3 regions of the Bacillus sp. A015 genome follow, and region 2 is predicted to be linked to each of the others. Evidence: riboswitches for the same ligand, from Rfam matches in the RefSeq annotation. Region 2 holds a riboswitch; each other region holds the start of a gene.
The links. Region 2 has a riboswitch for S-adenosylmethionine ahead of mtnK (S-methyl-5-thioribose kinase). Riboswitches for the same ligand answer to the same signal wherever they lie in the genome.
Positions count from the first base shown of each region.

Region 1: another riboswitch for S-adenosylmethionine. It lies ahead of ACSLGF_RS00455 (DUF2292 domain-containing protein); the one in region 2 lies ahead of mtnK (S-methyl-5-thioribose kinase).
Region 3: another riboswitch for S-adenosylmethionine. It lies ahead of metK (methionine adenosyltransferase); the one in region 2 lies ahead of mtnK (S-methyl-5-thioribose kinase).

Region 1 covers NZ_JBSPZB010000001.1:90,216-96,990, reverse strand. Annotated here, with positions in the region: gene ACSLGF_RS00490 (precorrin-2 dehydrogenase/sirohydrochlorin ferrochelatase family protein) at 1-219, opposite strand, end outside; gene ACSLGF_RS00485 (sirohydrochlorin chelatase) at 200-985, opposite strand; gene cobA (uroporphyrinogen-III C-methyltransferase) at 1,062-1,817, opposite strand; gene cysC (adenylyl-sulfate kinase) at 1,846-2,439, opposite strand; gene sat (sulfate adenylyltransferase) at 2,453-3,589, opposite strand; gene ACSLGF_RS00465 (anion permease) at 3,647-4,711, opposite strand; gene ACSLGF_RS00460 (phosphoadenylyl-sulfate reductase) at 4,725-5,426, opposite strand; gene ACSLGF_RS00455 (DUF2292 domain-containing protein) at 5,491-5,553, opposite strand; SAM riboswitch class I at 5,683-5,785, opposite strand; gene pyrE (orotate phosphoribosyltransferase) at 6,126-6,764, opposite strand; gene pyrF (orotidine-5'-phosphate decarboxylase) at 6,772-6,775, opposite strand, start outside.
Region 2 covers NZ_JBSPZB010000007.1:83,684-90,458, reverse strand. Annotated here, with positions in the region: gene ACSLGF_RS08465 (aminotransferase class I/II-fold pyridoxal phosphate-dependent enzyme) at 1-858, opposite strand, end outside; SAM riboswitch class I at 1,021-1,178, shown strand; gene mtnK (S-methyl-5-thioribose kinase) at 1,259-2,452, shown strand; gene mtnA (S-methyl-5-thioribose-1-phosphate isomerase) at 2,459-3,520, shown strand; gene ACSLGF_RS08450 (hypothetical protein) at 3,545-3,679, opposite strand; gene ACSLGF_RS08445 (methylated-DNA--[protein]-cysteine S-methyltransferase) at 3,769-4,260, opposite strand; gene ACSLGF_RS08440 (PAS domain S-box protein) at 4,262-6,472, opposite strand; gene ACSLGF_RS08435 (acyltransferase family protein) at 6,766-6,775, shown strand, end outside.
Region 3 covers NZ_JBSPZB010000015.1:73,999-80,773, reverse strand. Annotated here, with positions in the region: gene ACSLGF_RS13240 (DUF2584 domain-containing protein) at 1-72, shown strand, start outside; gene pckA (phosphoenolpyruvate carboxykinase (ATP)) at 110-1,696, opposite strand; SAM riboswitch class I at 1,924-2,058, shown strand; gene metK (methionine adenosyltransferase) at 2,251-3,453, shown strand; gene asnB (asparagine synthase (glutamine-hydrolyzing)) at 3,601-5,499, shown strand; gene ACSLGF_RS13220 (gamma carbonic anhydrase) at 5,642-6,157, opposite strand; gene ACSLGF_RS13215 (alpha/beta hydrolase) at 6,203-6,775, shown strand, end outside.

The sequences.
Region 1 (6,775 bases), on a different contig from region 2:
GAAAAATGCATCCTCCAAATCTTCAGCGCTCACCTTCTTTTCCTTCCAATTCAGCTTATATGTATCAATGAGATGGGCCATTTCATCACAAATGTCAGGACTCACGACGGTTATGCGGCAAGGCTCCGTGCATAGCGCATTCGCCCTTCTTGCCGCTACCAGTCCGCCGCCGGCGATGAGCACTTGTTTATTGGTTAAATCAAGATGGACTGGAAGCATGGCTTTTTCCTTGGAAATGGAACGCATTCTCTTTGTTTAAAATGGTTTCTTGCACGCGTTCAATATAAGCGGCTTTCACATGCGGATGGAAGCCAATATACCGGCATACTCGTACATCCTGAAGTCGCTCTCTCGCCTGAACGGCCTCGCTTTCAATCTCTTTCATTAAAATGCCCGTAAACAACAGGTAAGGAACGATATACACAGGCGTATCGTCATCTGCTGTTAACTGCGCAAGAACATCTCGGTAATTTGGCTCACATGCCGTAATAAAACATGGAAGAACCTCTGCATGAGGGAGCAGGCTTCGGACATCGCCTGCAATGCCATACACATCTCGCTTCACATCCGGATCAGAGCTCCCGCGGCCAATCAAAAGAATCCGTGCTTTCTCTCCTTGATATCCAGCTTCTTCAATCCTTGCAACAACAGCCTTCGTCACTTCTTGATTCACCCCGATGGGTCTTCCGTATGTCACCTTCACTTGCGGGAAACGTTTTTGTCCTTTTTCAATCTCGACTGGGATATCTGATTTGGCATGCATGGCGGTTAAAAGGAGGAGCGGGACGATCGCAATGTGTGTTGCTCCTTTTTTCACACAAGTCTCAAATCCTTCTTCTATAGAAGGATTGGTCAACTCTAAAAAACAAATTTCTTGTATATCTGCTTCCACTAACGGCATACAGCTTTTCATAAAAGAAATGGCTTTATCTTGTGCTTCTTTCACTCTGCTTCCATGTCCAACATAAAGTACAGCCTGCTTCATTTGGCTTCTCCTCTCATCCTGTTTTGATCAGACGAAAAGACACGATGTATCTACGTGTCTTTTCCCTCTTCGTTCTTTATTTTTCGATCAGTGCAGGTTCAAACCAGCTCAGCTTTTGATGAAAATGAACGACATCTCCTACAACAATTAAACTTGGATGCTCGATTCCTTCTTTTTCAACGGTTTCAGACAGCGTCGCCACAGTGCAGCAAGTCGTCTTTTGCCTAGTAGTGGTTCCCCAGTGAATAAACGCAGCTGGTGTTTCAGGGTCCCGTCCATTTTTCAAAAGAAGCCGCTGCACTCTTTCTACGTTTTTGACACCCATGTATATGACAAGGGTATCAATTCCCGTTGCCAGCGCCTCCCACTTTTCTTCAAAATGTTCATCCTTTTGATAATGTCCTGTGACAAAGGCGACATTTGAGCTGAATTCACGGTGCGTCACAGGAATGCCTGCATAAGCAGCCGCGGCAATACCAGAGGTAATCCCAGGGACGACTTCATACGGGATCCCGTGCTCAGCTAAGCATTCTATTTCTTCACCGCCGCGGCCAAATACAAAGGGATCGCCGCCTTTCAGACGAACGACAATGTGCCCTTTCTTTGCATGAGTAACAAGCGCTTCATTGATGGCTTCCTGTCTCATCGTATGATGATTTGGCAGCTTGCCGCAATAGATCAATTCCGCCTCCGGTTTGGCGTGGGCGAGAATCTCTTGATTGACCAGACGATCATATAAAATGACATCTGCCTGCTGTATTGCCTTATGGGCCTTCAATGTAATTAAGTCTGGATCACCCGGTCCGGCACCAACAATGTATACTTTCCCCATCGTGCTTTCTCCCCCTGCCATCAGGCGATTATTTCGCTCTTCCCTTTACATAATCAACAAGGCGCTGTTTGGATTCCTCGCGAGACCATTCACCTGTATCTAATACGAGCTCAGGCGCAGCTGGCTCTTCATATGGTGAATCAATTCCAGTAAAAAATGGAATTTCGCCGTTTCTGGCTTTTTTATATAATCCCTTTGGATCACGCTCTTCACACACGTTCAGATCACATTTCACAAACACTTCGTGAAATTCCCCATCTTCGACTAACTGTCTAACAATTTGGCGATCTTCTTGAAATGGAGAAATAAAAGCTGTGATGACAATGGTCCCTTGCTCAACAAATAATTTCGCCACTTCTCCGATGCGCCGGATGTTTTCTTTTCTATCATCATCTGAAAACCCTAAATCTTTATTGAGTCCATGCCGTACGTTATCGCCATCAAGGACTGTGACTTGGTAGCCTTGTTCAAACAGCTCTCTAGCCGCTGCATTTGCGATCGTCGATTTGCCTGAACCACTTAGACCAGTGAGCCAGATGATGCCGCTTGTATGATTGTTTTTCTGTTGATATTCTTTTTTTGTAATAGATGAATCATGCCATACGATATGTTCGTTGCTCATGTCATACCCTCCTTTAAGATACCGTCGTTTTTAATCCTTCGATTAATGTTTCAATAACTTCTTTTCGGCTGAACGTGCTTGGTGGTAATTCACCGTTTCTCAGCATCGTTCGAACCTTTGTACCTGAAAGAATGACATGCTCGCTTTTATCGTGCGGACATGTTTTTGGAGTTGCCATCGCTTCACATGTATTGCAGTAGAAGCTGTGTTCAAATTTTAACGGGGTAATGCCAATCTCTTCGCTTGTAAATTGATCAAATAGCTCCTGCGCCTCGTATGTGCCGTAATAATCACCAACACCTGCATGATCTCTTCCGACAATAAAGTGTGTGCAGCCATAATTTTTACGAACAAGCGCATGAAATATCGCTTCCTTTGGTCCAGCATAACGCATTGCAGCAGGAAAAACACCTAAAAAGACGCGATCTTTTGGATAATAACCGTTCAATAACACTTGATAGCTTTTCATTCTCACATCTGCTGGGATATCATCAGATTTTGTTTCACCAACAAGCGGATTTAAAAATAAACCATCTACTGTTTCTAGTGCTGTCTTTTGAATATATTCATGGGCACGGTGGACGGGGTTTCTCGTTTGAAAACCAACAATTGTTTTCCATCCGTTTTCTTTAAAATGTTTTCTTGTTTCTTCTGGCTCATACGTAAATTGAGGGAATGGTTTTTCGCTTCGTTTCGTCAGTGTAATTTTACCGCCAATATACGTGTCACCGCGTTCAAATAATTTTTTCACGCCTGGATGATTGCGGTCATCTGTTTTATACACATTTACAGCTTCTTTTTCCTTATCTGGTGTGTATTGATCCTCTACTTCAATGACCCCGTATACTGTTCCATTGTACGAGAGACGCACAATATCACCTTGATTGATCTCGGCTGCCTTTTCCTTTGTGACTGGCAGCGTAATCGGAAGAGACCAAACGACACCACTTGCTAGCCGCATACTGCTGACAACTGCTTCATAATCAGCTTTTGTTAAAAACCCTTCAATTGGACTATATCCGCCAATCGCAATGAGTTCAAGGTCTGCAAAGGAAATCGCATCTAGTTCAATTTCCTTCGCAGCCGTACTGAGATCATATTCTTCATTTACTCGATTAATTAATACGCCACCATGTGGTGTTAAACTCATTTGTTCATCTTCCTCTCAATGTTCATATTTATTAGATGTTAATAGTCGGATTTATAGTTAAATCCCGCCGCCCTGCTCATGAATAGAGCTGCTTTCATTTTTGACTGCCTTCATCAGACTCAGCGCACCGAGTGAGGCAAGCAGTACACTCATCATGATAAAGATAGAGTAATAATCTCCTTTTAGGAAAAGGCTCACCAGCAGATACGATAGGCTGAGTGATAAAAAGGGTGACACAACCCAGACCTTCAGCATCTTTTTCACGATATGTTTATGAAAAATGTTAGGTCCACCCTTTGCCATCCCAAGTCCGATAATGGATGAGGAGGTGATTTGAGTAAGTGGAACTGGCAGCCCAAAAATAGAGCTGACGATGACAAGTCCAGCGCCGGTACTCGATAACAAAATCCCTTCACCCGTTTGATAGCGGGTGATTTTCTTTCCGTTTGTTTCTAGCACTCTTCTGCCAAGCAACAGGGCACCAAGTGCGACGAAGATTCCGCCGTAAAGTGTTCCTTGCCCAACGGACAAGACGCTTGAGGCCACAAGCGGGCCGACTGCATTGGCAACATTGTTCATACCGGCTGAAAACGCCTCTAGAAATCCACTGATCATGAGCAAGACTGATAAAATCGCAGTGCTTTTTTTAGATAATGTGCGTTTAGGGAACATTCTGATGATTTTGACTACAGTAAAGGTGAAAACAAAGGCGACAAGTGGAATGATGATCCAAAAGGCCACAATGACTAAAATAGATTTCACATATAACACTTTATACGCGACTGCAACACCGACCACAGCCCCTACTGTGACCTCACTTGTTGATAAAGGGATGGCCATCAGATTCGCTATGAAGAGTGATAATGCGGCAGAGCCAATGATGATACAAACGATTTCAAGCGTAATCACAGATTCTGGCATAATACCAGAGCTAATCGTTTTGACGACCTCACCGCCGCCAATCACTGAACCTGCTAAAACCCCAACTGCACAAACGCTGAGTGCATAGATGGGCTTTTTAATTGCACCTGATCCATACGCAATGCCCATAGAAGCGGCTGCTCCGCTTGCGCCTATGTTTAAAGCAAAGAATAAACTAAATAAAATTGCGGCGATTTCCATACATTATGCTCCCTTACTCATGTAATCCGCACTCAGTCTTTGCTGTACCTGACCATCTGCCAGAACGCAAATCATCCGCAGTAAATGCTGGCTGTGTACACGGTGCACAGCCGATACTTGGGTATCCCTGGTCATGCAGCGGATTATAAGTAAGATCCTCTCTAGATGCATATCTCCATATGTCCTTCCACGTCCAGTGAATGAGCGGACATACTTTCACTGATTTGAACTTTTCATCCTTATTTAAAAAGTTCGTACCTGCTCGTTTTGGTGACTGCTCTCTTCTTAAGCCAGAAAGCCATGCCGGATAGCCAGATAGTGTCTCTTGCAAAGGAATGACCTTGCGCATATGGCAGCAGCTTTGAGGATTTGTTTCCCATAATTTTTCACCATGCTGCTCGTTTTGCTGTTCAACTGTCAGCTCAGGTGTTTTCAGTACGATGTCTAATCCGGGGTATCTTTCCTTTACCGCATCAATTGTATCGTACGTTTCCTTAAAATGCAGACCTGTATCTAAAAAGACAATTCTCGCATCCTTTTTTACTTTCGCAATAAGATCAATCAGGACAATGCCCTCAATGCCAAAACTGCATGCATAAACGAGCTGATCACCATAATGACCGTACGCCCATTTCAGCACGGATAGGGCCCCTTTATACAAATCGTCCTCTTGAAATGTAATGGACGGCTCTTGCCAATTTTCGTAAGTTAACATTGTTTCTCCCCTTCCGGAGTACCGCTCATATTGCTAATCTGCGCACTACTTCAATCTAATTTTTTCATTTTTCCCACTTAAACATTTGACCGTCCTGAACAATGAACGTAATCGAACCGAATTTCATTTCCCCCAATCAGTTCTTGCACGTGCTTCACTAAATCCTCATCCTGATTTTCTTCAATTCTTCCTCCTCATCGTGAAAAATAAAAAAACTTTCTTTCAGTCCGAAAGAAAGATGAGGAAGCTCACGATTTCCTTATCTTTCAAAATAGAATCATTTTGCAGGAAGTGGCACCTTGCGAATCGCAGGTTGCCGGGTTTCATCGGGCCAATCCCTCCACCTCTCTGGATAAGAGTTTTAATTTGTATTAAATATTAACACAATTCAAACAAAAGTCAACCCGACTTTATTGATAGGATTAGTTCTTATTTGAATTTGAGTCTATTTTACTATTTTTAACCAAATGAAAAAGCTGTGCAGCGAGGCACAGCTTTCAGATTGTTGACAAAGGGCTAAAATGACCTTTATTTTAGCCCTTTGTCTTCTTTTCAGCGTGATAGAAAACCTTTGAAGTCTAGGAAGGACGAGTACCGGAGCGGAGCGAATTTGACATTCGTGAGCACCGGCACGCAGGACTGACACCGAATGCGAGGGTTTGTCTACACGCTGAAAGCTGTGCAGCTAGGCACAGCTTTTTAGACCGTTTCTTCCATCCAAGATTCAGAGGTAGGATCTTGTCTCCAGCGTTTTAGTTTATTCATAGCAGAAGGTTCGATCGCTTTTAGCTCAAGTGCCACGTCTGTCAGCGTGTCATAGTCTGTTAGTGTGACATATGGAATGTTTTTCTCTTGAAAAGCAGCAGCTGCTTTTGGCAGGCCGTATGTGAAAATTGCAGCAACTCCGAGTACGTCACAGCCTTCGTCTTGAAGAGCCGAGACCACTTCAAGCACGCTCCCACCAGTTGAAATGAGGTCTTCTACGACAACAACTTTTTGACCAGGCGATACGGCTCCTTCAATTTGATTCCCTTTTCCGTGTGCTTTTGGCTTACTTCTGACATAACACATCGGCACGTTCAGGCGGTCTGCAGCTAATGCGGCATGCGGAATGCCCGCTGTTGCAGTGCCAGCGACAACCTCCGCTCCCTCAAAATGAGTGAGAATCAAATCTTTTAGACCTTCAGCGATGTCGTGTCTCACTTCCGGGTACGACAAAGTCAGGCGGTTATCACAGTAAATCGGTGATTTGATGCCGCTTGCCCACGTAAACGGTGTGTCTGGTTTTAATGAGACAGCTTTGATTTGTAGTAGATGTTTAGCGATTTTCGTTTTCATCCGGCAGTCAC
Region 2 (6,775 bases):
TAGAAGTGCTTCTGCCGCTGCATCTTGAGTCGCTTTAAACAGTGACACAAACAGATGATCCTGATAAAGCTCAATGGCTTCAATGACAGAGGCATTCCCTGCTGCAAAACCAACTCTCCAGCCGGCCATATTATATGTTTTGGACAATGTGTAAATTTCAATACCCGTCTCTTTTGCTCCATCTATTTGCAGGAAGCTGACCGGCTTTTCTCCATCGAATCCAATGCCGCCATATGCAAAATCATGGACAACACACAATTTGTGATCTTTCGCAAACGTAACGGTTTCTTCAAAAAATGCACGACTTGCAGTGGCACCAGTCGGATTGTTTGGATAATTTAAGTACATCAATTTTGCCTTTTTCTTATCAGCCTCAGGCAATAGATGGTAGTCAGGTAAAAAATCATTTTGTTCAAGAAGAGGCATGGTGACCATATGAGCTCCAGCAAGCACAGCGCCTGACCAGTAATCAGGATAACCCGGATCTGGGACAAGCAGCGTATCACCTGGATTCAGTAAGCATTGCGGCAGCTCAACTAGTCCCGCTTTCCCCCCAAATAATATGGCGATTTCTGTCTTCGGATCAAGCGTGACACCATATTCTCTTTCATAAAAGGCTGCGGCGGCCTTTTTTAGTTTTGCTGTTCCGCGAAAAGAGGAGTATTGATGATTTTCGGGCTTTGCTACCGCTTCCTGCATGGCTTTTACAATATGCGGAGGAGTTGGCTGATCAGGATTTCCCTGGCCTAAATTTATGATATCAGCTCCTTCCTGCACTTTTTTCTGCACTTTTTGGACAAGCGACGCAAAAAACTGCTTCGGTAAATGTTTCAACACATCTGATTGCTGGAATTCCATTTTTTCACCTTCTATTCAAGTTACGTGACAATACACTCACTGTAATGGATTGTTTTATGAATTGTAAAGCAATTTTGAAAAAAGATTGACATGTGAAGAGCAGCTCTGATAATATCTTGAATTAAGAAATGCATGCAGACAAAACAATTACATATTGATTTCTCTTATCGAGAGTTGGGCGAGGGATTTGGCCTTTTGACCCCAACAGCAACCGACCGTTAATACCACTGTGAAGTGGGGCGCAGCAAGTACAGCGCCAAGACAATTGTCTTATAGGGCACGGTGCTAATTCCATCAGACGTATGTGCTGAGAGATAAGAGAGGCTTAGAGCATACACGCTATCAAGCCTCTTTCTCTCAGGAGAAAGAGGCTTTTTTATATGATTTGGAGGGGAAGCAATTGGTTACACTTACGGCATCATATGAAGAATTAACAGAGAGCTCGGCAGTTGCACTGGCGATTAGACTTGGTTTGATCCAAGAAAGCAGTCATTTGACATGTACTGAAATCGGTGACGGGAATTTAAATTACGTCTTTCATATTTTTGATCACAAACGTGAAAAAGGATTGATCATCAAGCAGGCACTGCCTTATGCAAAGGTGGTTGGGGAGAGCTGGCCGCTTACATTAGATCGTGCAAGAATTGAAAGTGCTGCACTGATTAAGCAGTCAGAATATGCGCCGCATCTCGTACCAGCAGTCTATTATTCTGATACAGCTCTTGCTGTGACAGCAATGGAGGATCTATCACACTTAGAAATCGTCAGAAAAGGGCTAATTGCCGGAAAACAATATCCGCATTTATCAGATCATGTCGGTGAATTTTTAGGCAAAACACTATTTTACACATCTGACTTTGCCACAAATCCTAAAATCAAAAAACAATTCGTGAAGCAGTTTACGAACCCTGATCTTTGTGACATCACAGAAAAGCTCGTCTTCACAGACCCTTTCTTTGATAGTGAAACAAATGACTTCGAAGAGGAATTAAGAGAAGATGCAAAAGCACTGTGGGCTGATCTTGAACTGCAAGCAAAAGCCGCAGAGCTGAAGCGTATCTTCTTAACCTCAGCTGAAACACTGGTTCATGGAGATCTTCATACTGGAAGTATTTTTGCAAACGAAACGGAAACGAAAATCATTGATCCAGAATTCGCTTTTTACGGTCCTTTCGGATTCGATATCGGTCACTTCATTTCCAATCTGTTCCTGAATGCTTTATCTCATGAGAATGAACAAGAACAGCAGCACCTTTTTGACCATGTCGTCAATGTGTGGGCAACATTCAAAGAAGTGTTCACAAAGGCATGGAAAGAAGACAGCATTGAAGCGTTTAGTGTATCGGACAGCTTTTTAGAAACAACCTTTGACCGGATTTTAAAAGAAGCGGCAGGCTTTGCCGGCTGTGAGCTTGTTCGCCGAACCATTGGTCTTGCTCATGCAGCTGATCTTGATGCGATTCCATCATCAACTAAACGGATTCAGCAGAAAAAAGCAGCACTTACGCTCGGCAAAACATTCATTAAACAATATCATGCAGTGGAAACAGCGTCTGACCTCGTCGCATTATTCCAGCAATCTGTAAAGGAGTGACGGGTTTTGTCTAAAGAATTTGAAGTTCCCCGTTCCGTCGAATGGGAAGAAAACCATATTAACATTTTGAATCAGCAAAAATTACCGGCCGAAACCGTATTTGAGCATTTATTTACTAAAGAAGATGTGTATGATGCGATTGTGACGTTAAAAGTACGCGGAGCACCTGCTATTGGCATTACAGCAGCTTTTGGGCTGGCGCTGAGTGCTCAAGAGATTGATACAGAAGACATTGATGTCTTTCAACAAGAAGTCGCTCGACTAAAAGAATATTTAAACAGTGCTCGTCCAACCGCTGTGAACCTTGCATGGGCATTAGACCGACTGATTCAGCGCATTGAGCGTGCTGCTTCGGTGAATGCAGCCAAAACAGATCTTGTCCATGAAGCCATTCAAATTCAAATCGAAGATGAAGAAACATGCAGGCAAATTGGTCAAAATGCTCTCCAGCTCTTTAAATCAGGTGACCGTATTATGACCATTTGTAATGCAGGCTCCATCGCAACGAGCCGTTACGGAACAGCGCTTGCTCCTTTTTATTTAGCCAAAAAGAAAAATCTCGATCTTCACATTTATGCTTGTGAAACACGCCCCGTTCTTCAAGGCGCTCGACTGACGACATGGGAGCTGATGCAGGGTGGTGTGGATGTGACGCTCATCACAGATAACATGGCAGCCCATACGATGAAAGAAAAGCAAATTTCTGCTGTCATTGTTGGAGCTGATCGAATCGCTCGAAATGGAGATACAGCGAATAAGATTGGAACGTTAGGTCTTGCCATTCTGGCTAAACACTTTCAAATTCCGTTTTTTGTGACAGCACCACTTTCGACCTTTGATGTATCGACCCGCGATGGGACAGATATTCCGATTGAAGAGCGCGACCCGCTGGAAGTAAAGGAATTAAATGGCATACAAATTGCACCGCCCGATGTTCAGGTATTTAATCCCGCCTTTGATGTCACTCCCCACCACCTCATTTCAGGTATCATTACAGAGAAAGGAATTATCACTTCCAATTACACAGAGGAGATTGATGCACTTTTCACTGAAAGCATCTCACTCTGATCACAAAAAAGCGCCGTGTTCTTGTCATTTAAGAGCACCGCGCTTTTTTGTTTCGATCGTTTTGGCTAAAATTTCTTTTTTTTGTTCCTCTGTCAAAACGTTCATTTTGACACATAGTGACGTGACAGCATACATTTTATCTTTTTTGCCCCAAAACATCCTAGCGCCCTCCTTTTTCCCTCAACCAACTTTTTTAGCTTAATAAAAGGATATGTCGTTTGCTAAACATTTGGAACAGGTCAATCGATTTATTTTTGAACAAATGGGATGCCTTCTAATTCAAGCAGAACCGCTTTCATATCTGTCTTCGTTCCTGCATAGCCCGTGAGAGACCGGTCTTTTCCAATGACCCGGTGACACGGGATAAAAATAGGCAAGGCATTGCGCCGGTTGGCTTGTCCAATGGCTCTGACGGCCTGTGGATTGCCAATCGCTTCTGCAATGTCTGCATAGCTTTTTGATTCACCGTATGGAATAGCCGAAAGTGCCTCCCACACTTGCTCTTGAAATGGAGAGCCAGCTTGCTTGAGTGGAAGATCGAATACTTTACGATCTCCCTTGAAATACTCATCAAGCTGTTTTTTCGCTTCTCGTAAAACAAACGTATCTTCTTTTTTTAGATCGGCTGCCTGCTTTTTTGTCAAGAACGGTTCATCATCAAACACCACTTCGATAATGACACCGTCTTTTTCTAGTATGTATAATGCCCCGATTGGTGCGCTATAGACTGTATAATACATATTAAAGCTCTCCTTCTTGTTTCTGTTGCCTGAGTGGCAGTGTAAGGTGGAAAACCGTCCCTACTCCTTCCTCACTCTCTACTTCAATGGTTCCTTGATGCTCTTCAATAATTTTATAACTAACCATTAAACCAAGTCCAGTTCCTCGTTCTTTCGTTGTATAAAATGGTTCACCAAGACGCTTTAGCTTATCCTCTGTCATTCCGCAGCCTTCATCACGCAATGAAATGACAATATGCTCCTCGCCCTTCCGCTGAATGCTCACGAATACATTTCCTTTCCGCGGCATCACTTCAATTGCATTTTTTAAAATGTTAATGAAGACTTGCTTTAATTGATTTTGTTCACAGTAGATCAGCGGAATCTCATCCATGACATTGAGGTGCATTTGGACATTGCCAAGATTCGCCTGTGCGTGCAGAAGATCCATCGTGTCTTTTACAATTTGCACCACATTTTTTTCTTCATACACAATGGCTTGCGGTTTCGCTAAAATCAAAAATTCTGTAATGATGGATTCAATTCTTTTTAGCTCTGATGTGATGACATTGAAATAGAGTGAATACTCCCCTTCAATATTTCCTTTCAACAGCTGAATGAAGCCTTTTAATGCCGTCATCGGATTTCTAATTTCATGTGCAATTCCAGCGGCAAGCTCTCCGACCACATGAAGTGTATCTGATTTTCTCACCCGCTCTTCTAATTCCTTCCGCTCTGTCACATCTCTAAAGATCGCTAGATTCATGTTATGAATAATATTGCGTTTAAAAGAGAATTCCAGTATGCGCTGATCTGGGTGGCTCAGCACAAACGGAACCTCATTGTCCATCTCATCTAATGACATTGCCTGAGCGGGCTGTGCTAAATTTTCAATTTGATATGGGGCAAGTATATGAAAGAGATTCATTTCAGTTAAATGATCGTCCTTCAGTTCTAGCAGTTCGCTTGCAGAAGGATTGACATCAATAATCCGGTATTGATTATCGAAAAGAACAATGCCATCCATTGACCCATTAAATACTTTACGGAATTTGAGCTCACTTTCACGAAGCTCCTGCTCCATTCGCTTTCTATCACTGACATTACGTAAAATGGTTAAGTGCTGTCCTTCTAATACCGCATGCTTTGAGGTGAACTCAAGCTCTTTAAATTGACCATTTGCCATTCTGAACAGGAGTTCTTCCCTTATTTCATGATTCCTGATATAACGTCTTCTTGTCGGTCTATATCTCTTATCAGATTTGACGAGAAAGTCTGTGAGTTTCTTGCCAATCAGCTGATGCATTGGTAATTCAAAAATACGGCAGGCCGATTCATTGGCTCTCACAATCTCTCCATCGTCCGCCCATATGATGATAGCATCCATCGCATTTTCGAATATTTCTCTAAAGCGTTCTTCACTTTTTAACAGCTTCTCTTCCATTAACCTTTTTTCTGTAATATCCCGCATGATGGACATATAAAAACCGCTCATGACATTTGATGTAATGGTCAGTTCGAATAATTTGTGCTGACCAGATTGAAGGGTAACGGGAAGCTCTCCCTTTGCCTTCCCTGTTTCTTTTAATGACGTTAAAAGGTGCTGCAAGGCTGGAAGATTTTCTTCTTCGACAAATTCATTTAAATAGCGATCTGTTAAATCTGTCTTTTGAAGCTCAAAGCTCTGACAAAAAGAGTGATTGGCGTCGATCATGCAGCCATCCTGATCAAAAATGACCATACCATCAATCGCTCGGTCAAACAAATCTTTGAACAGCTGCTCATTCATGGAGCGTTCTCGTTCTAAGATTTTCTTTGAAGAAATATCTCGCATCACCACAATATATTGTTGATTCAAGGCGTCATGTTCTGCGACAAATTCAATGTATTTTGTCTCGCCATTTTCAAGCTGGATGGAGATTTCTCTTTTTAATGTACCTTTTCGAAAAAAAATCTCGAGTGAGCATTCAATTTTATCTTTCGGGATGCCGTAAAGGAAATCTAGAACGGATTTATTGAGGAGGTCTTCTTTCGGTGTCTGTACAAGCCTGCATGTCGCTTCGTTGGCTTGGATAATGTTGAGGTGCTGATCAAATATAAAAATGGAATCTAACGTCTTATTTAACAGCATTTTTTGCTGCATCAACTCAGTTCGCAAATATTCGTTCTCTTTTTCTAATTTTCTGATATCTCCCGCGGGGATTAATCGCTTGCCATCGAGCGTTTCAGTCATTCTCTTACACTCCTTTTCCAGCCTCATTCCTCTACAATATTTCTACAATATTTTCATTGTTCCTTCATTCGACTCATAAAAAAAGATAACTTTTTACACGAAGACTGTTTAATTTATTTCATGCGGATGACACGATTGTATAATGAATCTCTTTTCTTACGCTTCTTTTACAACCATTCTACAATTTCAAATCAAATAGCGAAATGAGCCAAAATGTATTTTAAAATGGGGCAAATGAGGGAACAGTGGACATAGAACGTTTATGTTTGAAATGAAGCAGGAAAGGTGATGTTATGGCATCTT
Region 3 (6,775 bases), on a different contig from region 2:
GAAAAGCTGGAACTGACAGACAATGTCACAAAGGTGACTTACCGCCTTGTGTCATTGCATTCAACAAACTAAAAAAGCTGAGGGGTATATTCCCTCAGCTTTCGTCTTTTTATACGAGTGGTCCGCCTTTTGCTTCAATGTCACTTGCCGCATGGCTGAATTTTTTGAAGTTCTTTTTAAATTCATTGGCAAGGAAGTGTGCTTTTTCTTGATAAGCATTTTGGTCTTCCCACGTTTTAGCAGGTTGAAGTACTTCATCTGGTACACCTGGAATATGAAGTGGAATGTGTAATCCAAAGATGTCGTCAGTGATCATTTCGGCATTGTCAAGGTCACCTTCGATCGCTGCTTGCACCATCGCTCTTGTATGAGCAAGATTCATTCGTTTGCCCGTACCATAGCCGCCGCCAGTCCAGCCTGTATTCACAAGGAATACTTTTGCGCCGTGCTCATCAATTTTTTTGCCAAGCATTTCAGCATAGACGTGAGCTGGAAGTGGCAAGAATGGTGAACCGAAGCAAGTAGAGAATGTTGTTTCTGGTGACGTTACACCGCGCTCAGTTCCTGCTAATTTACTTGTGTAACCGCTCAAGAAATGGTACATCGCCTGTTCTTTTGTTAAACGGCTGATTGGAGGTAAAACGCCAAATGCATCAGCTGTTAAGAAGACAATGGCAGATGGATGACCTGCGATACTTGGTTTCACGATGTTATCAATCATTTCGATTGGGTAAGCAGCCCGTGTATTTTCAGTAAAGAATGTATCATCATAATCCGCTTCACGAGTTTCTTCATCAAGCACAACATTTTCTAGCACTGATCCAAAGCTGATGGCTTTGTAGATTTGTGGTTCTTTTTCTTCACTTAAGTTCACACATTTCGCATAGCATCCGCCCTCGATATTGAAGACACCTGTGCCAGACCATCCGTGTTCATCGTCTCCGATCAGCTTGCGGCTTGCGCTTGCAGAAAGCGTCGTTTTCCCAGTCCCTGAAAGGCCGAAGAATAATGCGACATCGCCTTCTTGACCAACGTTTGCTGAGCAGTGCATCGATAAAATATCTTGCTCAGGCAGCAGGTAGTTCATGACAGAGAAAATCGATTTCTTCATCTCTCCTGCATATTCTGTTCCACCAATGAGAATCGTCCGTTTTTCAAAAGAAACGATAATGAACGTTTCAGAGTTTGTTCCATCTGTTTCAGGATCCGCTTTAAAGTGAGGTGCAGATAAGATGGTGAAAGGTTTTTCGTTAGATGATGGCGTTGACCCGTCAGGTCTGATGAATAGCTGCTTTGCAAAGAGATTGTGCCATGCAAATTCGTTTACAACTGTAATCGGCATACGGTATCTTTCGTCAGCGCCGGCAAACCCTTCAAAGACAAATAGTTCATCACGTTCTTTTAAGTATGAGACAACCTTTGTATATAAACGATCAAATGCGTCTTTAGAGATCGGCTGGTTTACATGACCCCAATCGATTTTATGCTCAGAGCTTTCTTCTTTGACGATAAATTTATCTTTAGGCGAACGTCCAGTGTAAGCACCAGTTGTGGCGCGGACAGCTCCTGTTGATGTTAAAACGCCTTCATTACGTGCCAAAATCTTTTCAACAAGTTTCGGAACAGATAAATTTTGGTGCGTATTTTCTAATGAGAGCAATGACTGCAAATCTTCTTTTAAATCCACTGAGTTCATAAAAAAACCCTTCCTTTACCGTTGAATTTGTTTGTTTCGATTAGTATAACACATTGATAATAATAGTCTATACTATTTAAATATTTTTGTGTGTGTTTTTTCATTTCTGCTATGAAAATATGCTTTTTGGTGATGCTAATTGTGAGGTGAAAAAAGAGGAGAGATAATTCCTATGAAGCATTGACATGACGCAAGGGTTTAAGATAAGATATCTTATTGAACGGATACTCTTATCCCGAGTTGGTGGAGGGACAGGCCCGATGAAGCCCAGCAACCGGTTTCTTATGAAAAAGGCATGAACATGCTGAGAAACCAAGGTGCTAACCTGATGCAAGGTACAAGAACACCTTGAGCGATAAGAGTGAAAGGCATGCGATCTCAGACCCTTTCCTCGCAATGAAGGAAATGGTTTTTTTATTTTTGAGATATCATATGAACAAATTGCCAATAACATCTCTAATATAAACGATTCATATAAGAGGGAACGAGTTCCGTATCATATCGGAGGCCTCATCTTGGGATGATGTGGCCTTGTACAGGAGGAAATAGCCATTATGAGTCAAAATCGTCGTTTATTTACTTCAGAATCAGTGACAGAAGGACATCCGGATAAAATCTGTGATCAAATTTCAGACAGCATTTTGGATGAAATTTTAAAGAAAGATCCAAATGCACGTGTTGCCTGTGAGACCTCTGTAACAACCGGTCTCGTATTAGTAAGCGGTGAGATTACAACGTCTACTTATGTCGATATTCCAAAGACGGTACGTGACACGATTAAGGAAATTGGCTACACACGTGCGAAATATGGTTTTGATGCGGAAACATGTGCGGTGCTTACATCAATTGATGAACAGTCTGCTGATATTGCGCAAGGTGTAGACAAAGCGCTTGAAGCACGTGAAGGAACAATGACTGAAGAAGAAATTGATGCCATCGGTGCAGGTGACCAAGGGCTTATGTTTGGTTTTGCAAACAACGAAACAGAAGAGCTGATGCCGCTGCCGATTTCACTAGCGCATAAATTATCTCGTCGTTTAACAGAAGTACGCAAGGATCAAACACTTGCATACCTTCGCCCAGACGGAAAAACACAAGTAACAGTTGAATATGATGAACAAAACAAACCAGTTCGTATTGACACAGTGGTTATTTCCACGCAGCATGCACCAGAAGTGACGCTTGAACAAATTCAAAGCGACTTAAAAGAGCATGTCATCCACCCTGTGGTTCCAAGTGAACTGATTGATGAAGAGACAAAATACTTTATTAATCCAACAGGCCGTTTTGTCATCGGTGGACCTCAAGGGGATGCTGGTTTAACTGGACGTAAAATCATCGTTGATACGTATGGCGGCTACGCTCGTCATGGCGGCGGTGCTTTCTCTGGTAAGGACGCAACAAAGGTTGACCGTTCTGCGGCATATGCTGCTCGTTACGTAGCGAAAAACATCGTAGCAGCTGGCCTTGCAGATTCTTGTGAAGTGCAACTTGCTTATGCAATTGGTGTTGCACAGCCTGTATCGATTTCAATTGATACATTCGGAACAGGAAAAGCTTCTGAAGAAAAATTAATTGAAGTGGTTCGTGCGAACTTTGATCTACGTCCGGCTGGCATTATTCAAATGCTCGATCTGCGTCGTCCGATCTATAAACAAACAGCTGCATACGGACATTTTGGCCGTCACGACTTAGATCTCCCATGGGAAAAAACGGATAAAGCCGACACGCTTCGCAAGGAAGCATTAGGACAATAACAACATATAAAACCGCTTATTTTAAGCGGTTTTCCTTTTGATTAAAAAAAATTCTACAAAAAGCGTAAAAATGTGAAACGAAATCGGACAAAATACTGTCTAATTATAGGTCTACTTTTAGAAATAACATAACGTGGAGGCAATAATATGTGTGGGTTTGTTGGTGTGTTTAATCACCGTCCATTGTCCGAAACTACTGAGCAGGAAGAGTTAATTAAACAAATGAATCGTCTCATCGTTCATCGTGGTCCGGATGATGAGGGGTACTTCCATGATGAGCATGTAGGATTTGGATTTAGACGTTTAAGTATTATAGATGTTGAACATGGAAAGCAGCCGCTTTCTTATGAAGATGAGAAATATTGGATTATTTTCAACGGAGAAATTTATAACTATGTGGAGCTGAAGGAAGAGCTTGTGAAAAAGGGCTATACGTTCAGCACAGACTCTGATACAGAAGTACTTCTTGCCACATATCGTCACTATAAAGAAGAAGCTGCTTCTAAGCTTCGCGGCATGTTTGCCTTTTTAATTTGGGATAAAGAAGCGCAGTTATTATATGGCGCAAGAGATCCTTTTGGCATCAAACCGCTTTATTTTACACAAATGGAAGAGCAAGTGTACTTTGCTTCTGAACGCAAAAGTTTAATGGCTGTAAATGAGAACATTTTATTTGATGAGACCTCTCTGCAGCAATACATGTCTTTCCAATTCGTTCCTGAGCCAAATACACTTGATCAAAAGGTGCACAAGGTGGAGCCGGGTCATCAGTTTACACTTCGCCCGGGCAAGGAGATGGAATTTAAGACTTACTGGAAGGTTCAATTCAAGCCTGAACAAACTCAAGAACAGAAATTAATAGAAGAAGTGCGCGATGCAATCTATGATTCTGTGAAAGTGCACATGAGAAGTGATGTACCTGTTGGTTCATTCCTTTCTGGCGGTATTGATTCTTCTTTCATCGTGTCTGTTGCAAAGGAATTTCACCCTGAGCTGAAGACGTTCTCTGTTGGCTTCGAGCAGGATGGTTTTAGTGAAGTGGATGTGGCAAAGGAAACAGCTGATAAGCTAGGCTTACAAAACTTTAATGCCGTCATTTCCCCTGAGGAATATATGAACGAGCTTCCGAAGATTGTTTGGCATTTAGATGATCCTTTAGCTGATCCGGCGGCGATTCCACTTTATTTCGTCGCAAAAGAAGCGAAGAAACAAGTCACAGTTGTTCTTTCTGGTGAGGGAGCGGACGAGCTGTTCGGTGGATATAATATTTACCGCGAACCTCTTTCTCTAAAGCCATTTGAATCTGTTCCCTCTATGCTGAAAAAGCTTCTTCTTCGTCTGGCACGTTTAATGCCAGAAGGAATGAAAGGGAAAAGCTTTATCGTTCGCGGCTGTACGCCGTTAGAGGAACGCTATATCGGCAATGCGAAAATCTTTGAAGAGCCAGTGAAGAAAAACCTCTTAAAGCAGTATGATCCGAACATCACATATCGTGACGTGACGAAAACATACTTCGAGGAAAGTGCAGGCTACAGTGATATTAACAAAATGCAATATGTTGATATTCATACGTGGATGCGCGGAGACATCTTGCTTAAAGCAGATAAGATGACAATGGCGAACTCTCTTGAGCTTCGTGTTCCATTCCTTGACAAGGTCGTATTTGAAGCGGCTTCTAAAATTCCAGAAGAGCTGAAAACAAAAGACGGCACAACGAAATACTTATTGCGTAAAGCAGCAGAAGGCATTGTGCCAGACCACGTGTTAAATCGCAAGAAGCTAGGTTTCCCTGTTCCAATTCGTCATTGGCTGAAAAATGAGATGAACGCTTGGGCGAAAGATATCATTAAAAACAGTCAAACAGATGAATACATTAACAAGCAATATGTTCTTGATTTATTAAATGAACATTGTGCTGGCAAAGCAGATCATAGCCGTAAGATTTGGACAGTCCTGATCTTTATGATCTGGCACAGCATTTATGTGGAGCGCAGTATTGATCCAGAGCAGTTGAATCACCAACCAAAAGAAGTCATCTTTAGTTAATGAAAAAAGGTTTTCAGCTTTGTGCTGAAAACCTTTTTTGTCATGATAGAAAGTAGTGGAAAAGGGTAAAATAACAAGCGGTTCATAGTTATTGCTTAATATCCTGAAAAAAACATGATAAAGTGAAGATACACGTATGATGTTAACGGGATAAAAGGGAACGATAGTATTGTCCTTTTTCTACATATTCTCTGCGGATCCGGTCCATGTCTTGGATATCTTCATCTGTTAACAGTCGAATCACTTTGGCTGGACGGCCAAAAGCGAGTGATCCTTTTGGGATGACCTTTCCTTGAGGGACAAGACTTCCTGCACCGATAAAGGCACCTTCGCCAATTTCCGCACCATCGAGAATGATGGACCCCATGCCAATGAGGGCATTTTTTCGAATGATTGAGCTATGTAATGTGACTTGGTGTCCAATGGTAGCACCATCTTCAATAAGAAGTGTTTTTCCAGGACTTTGATGCAGACAGGATAAGTCTTGAATGTTGACGTTTTTTCCAATTCTCACTGGAGCGACATCGCCTCTGATGACGGTTTGGAACCAAACGCTCGAATATTCTCCAATCATGACATCGCCAGTAATGGTGGCGTTATCTGCAACAAAGACCGATTCATGAATCTCAGGTGTAAACTGATGATATGGATAAATCACTTTTTCGACTTCCTTTCTTAATACAACATTTGTGAGGTGTTTACTTTGTGGACTTGGCATGCTGAAAGACCAGTTGGTACAATTGTGATTGTACATGGTGCTAGTGAATATCATGGCCGATATAAATGGCTGATCGAAATGTGGCGAACTGCAGGCTATCACGTCATCATGGGTGACCTGCCTGGGCAAGGGACATCAACACGTGCGCGCGGCCACATCCGCTCTTTTCAAGAATACATTGATACAGTTGATGAATGGATCGAACATGCGAAGTCATTCAGGCTTCCTACATTTTTACTTGGGCACAGCATGGGTGGACTCATTTCAATTGAGTGGGTCAAGCAGTATACCCATACGAAGATTGATGGCCTTATTTTATCATCACCTTGTTTAGGTCTGCAATTTAAACCGAAGAAGCTGATGGATTTTGCGTCAAAAGGTCTAAATGTGCTGGCCCCGTCTTTTAAAGTAGAGTCCGGGCTGTCTATTGAACTTGCCACACGGAATCAGGCCGTTATTGAGGCAGATTCAAATGATTCACTTTATGTGACAAAGGTGTCGGTTCGCTGGTATCGAGAGCTGATCAAAAATATCGATGCGGCGATGCAGCCAACGAAT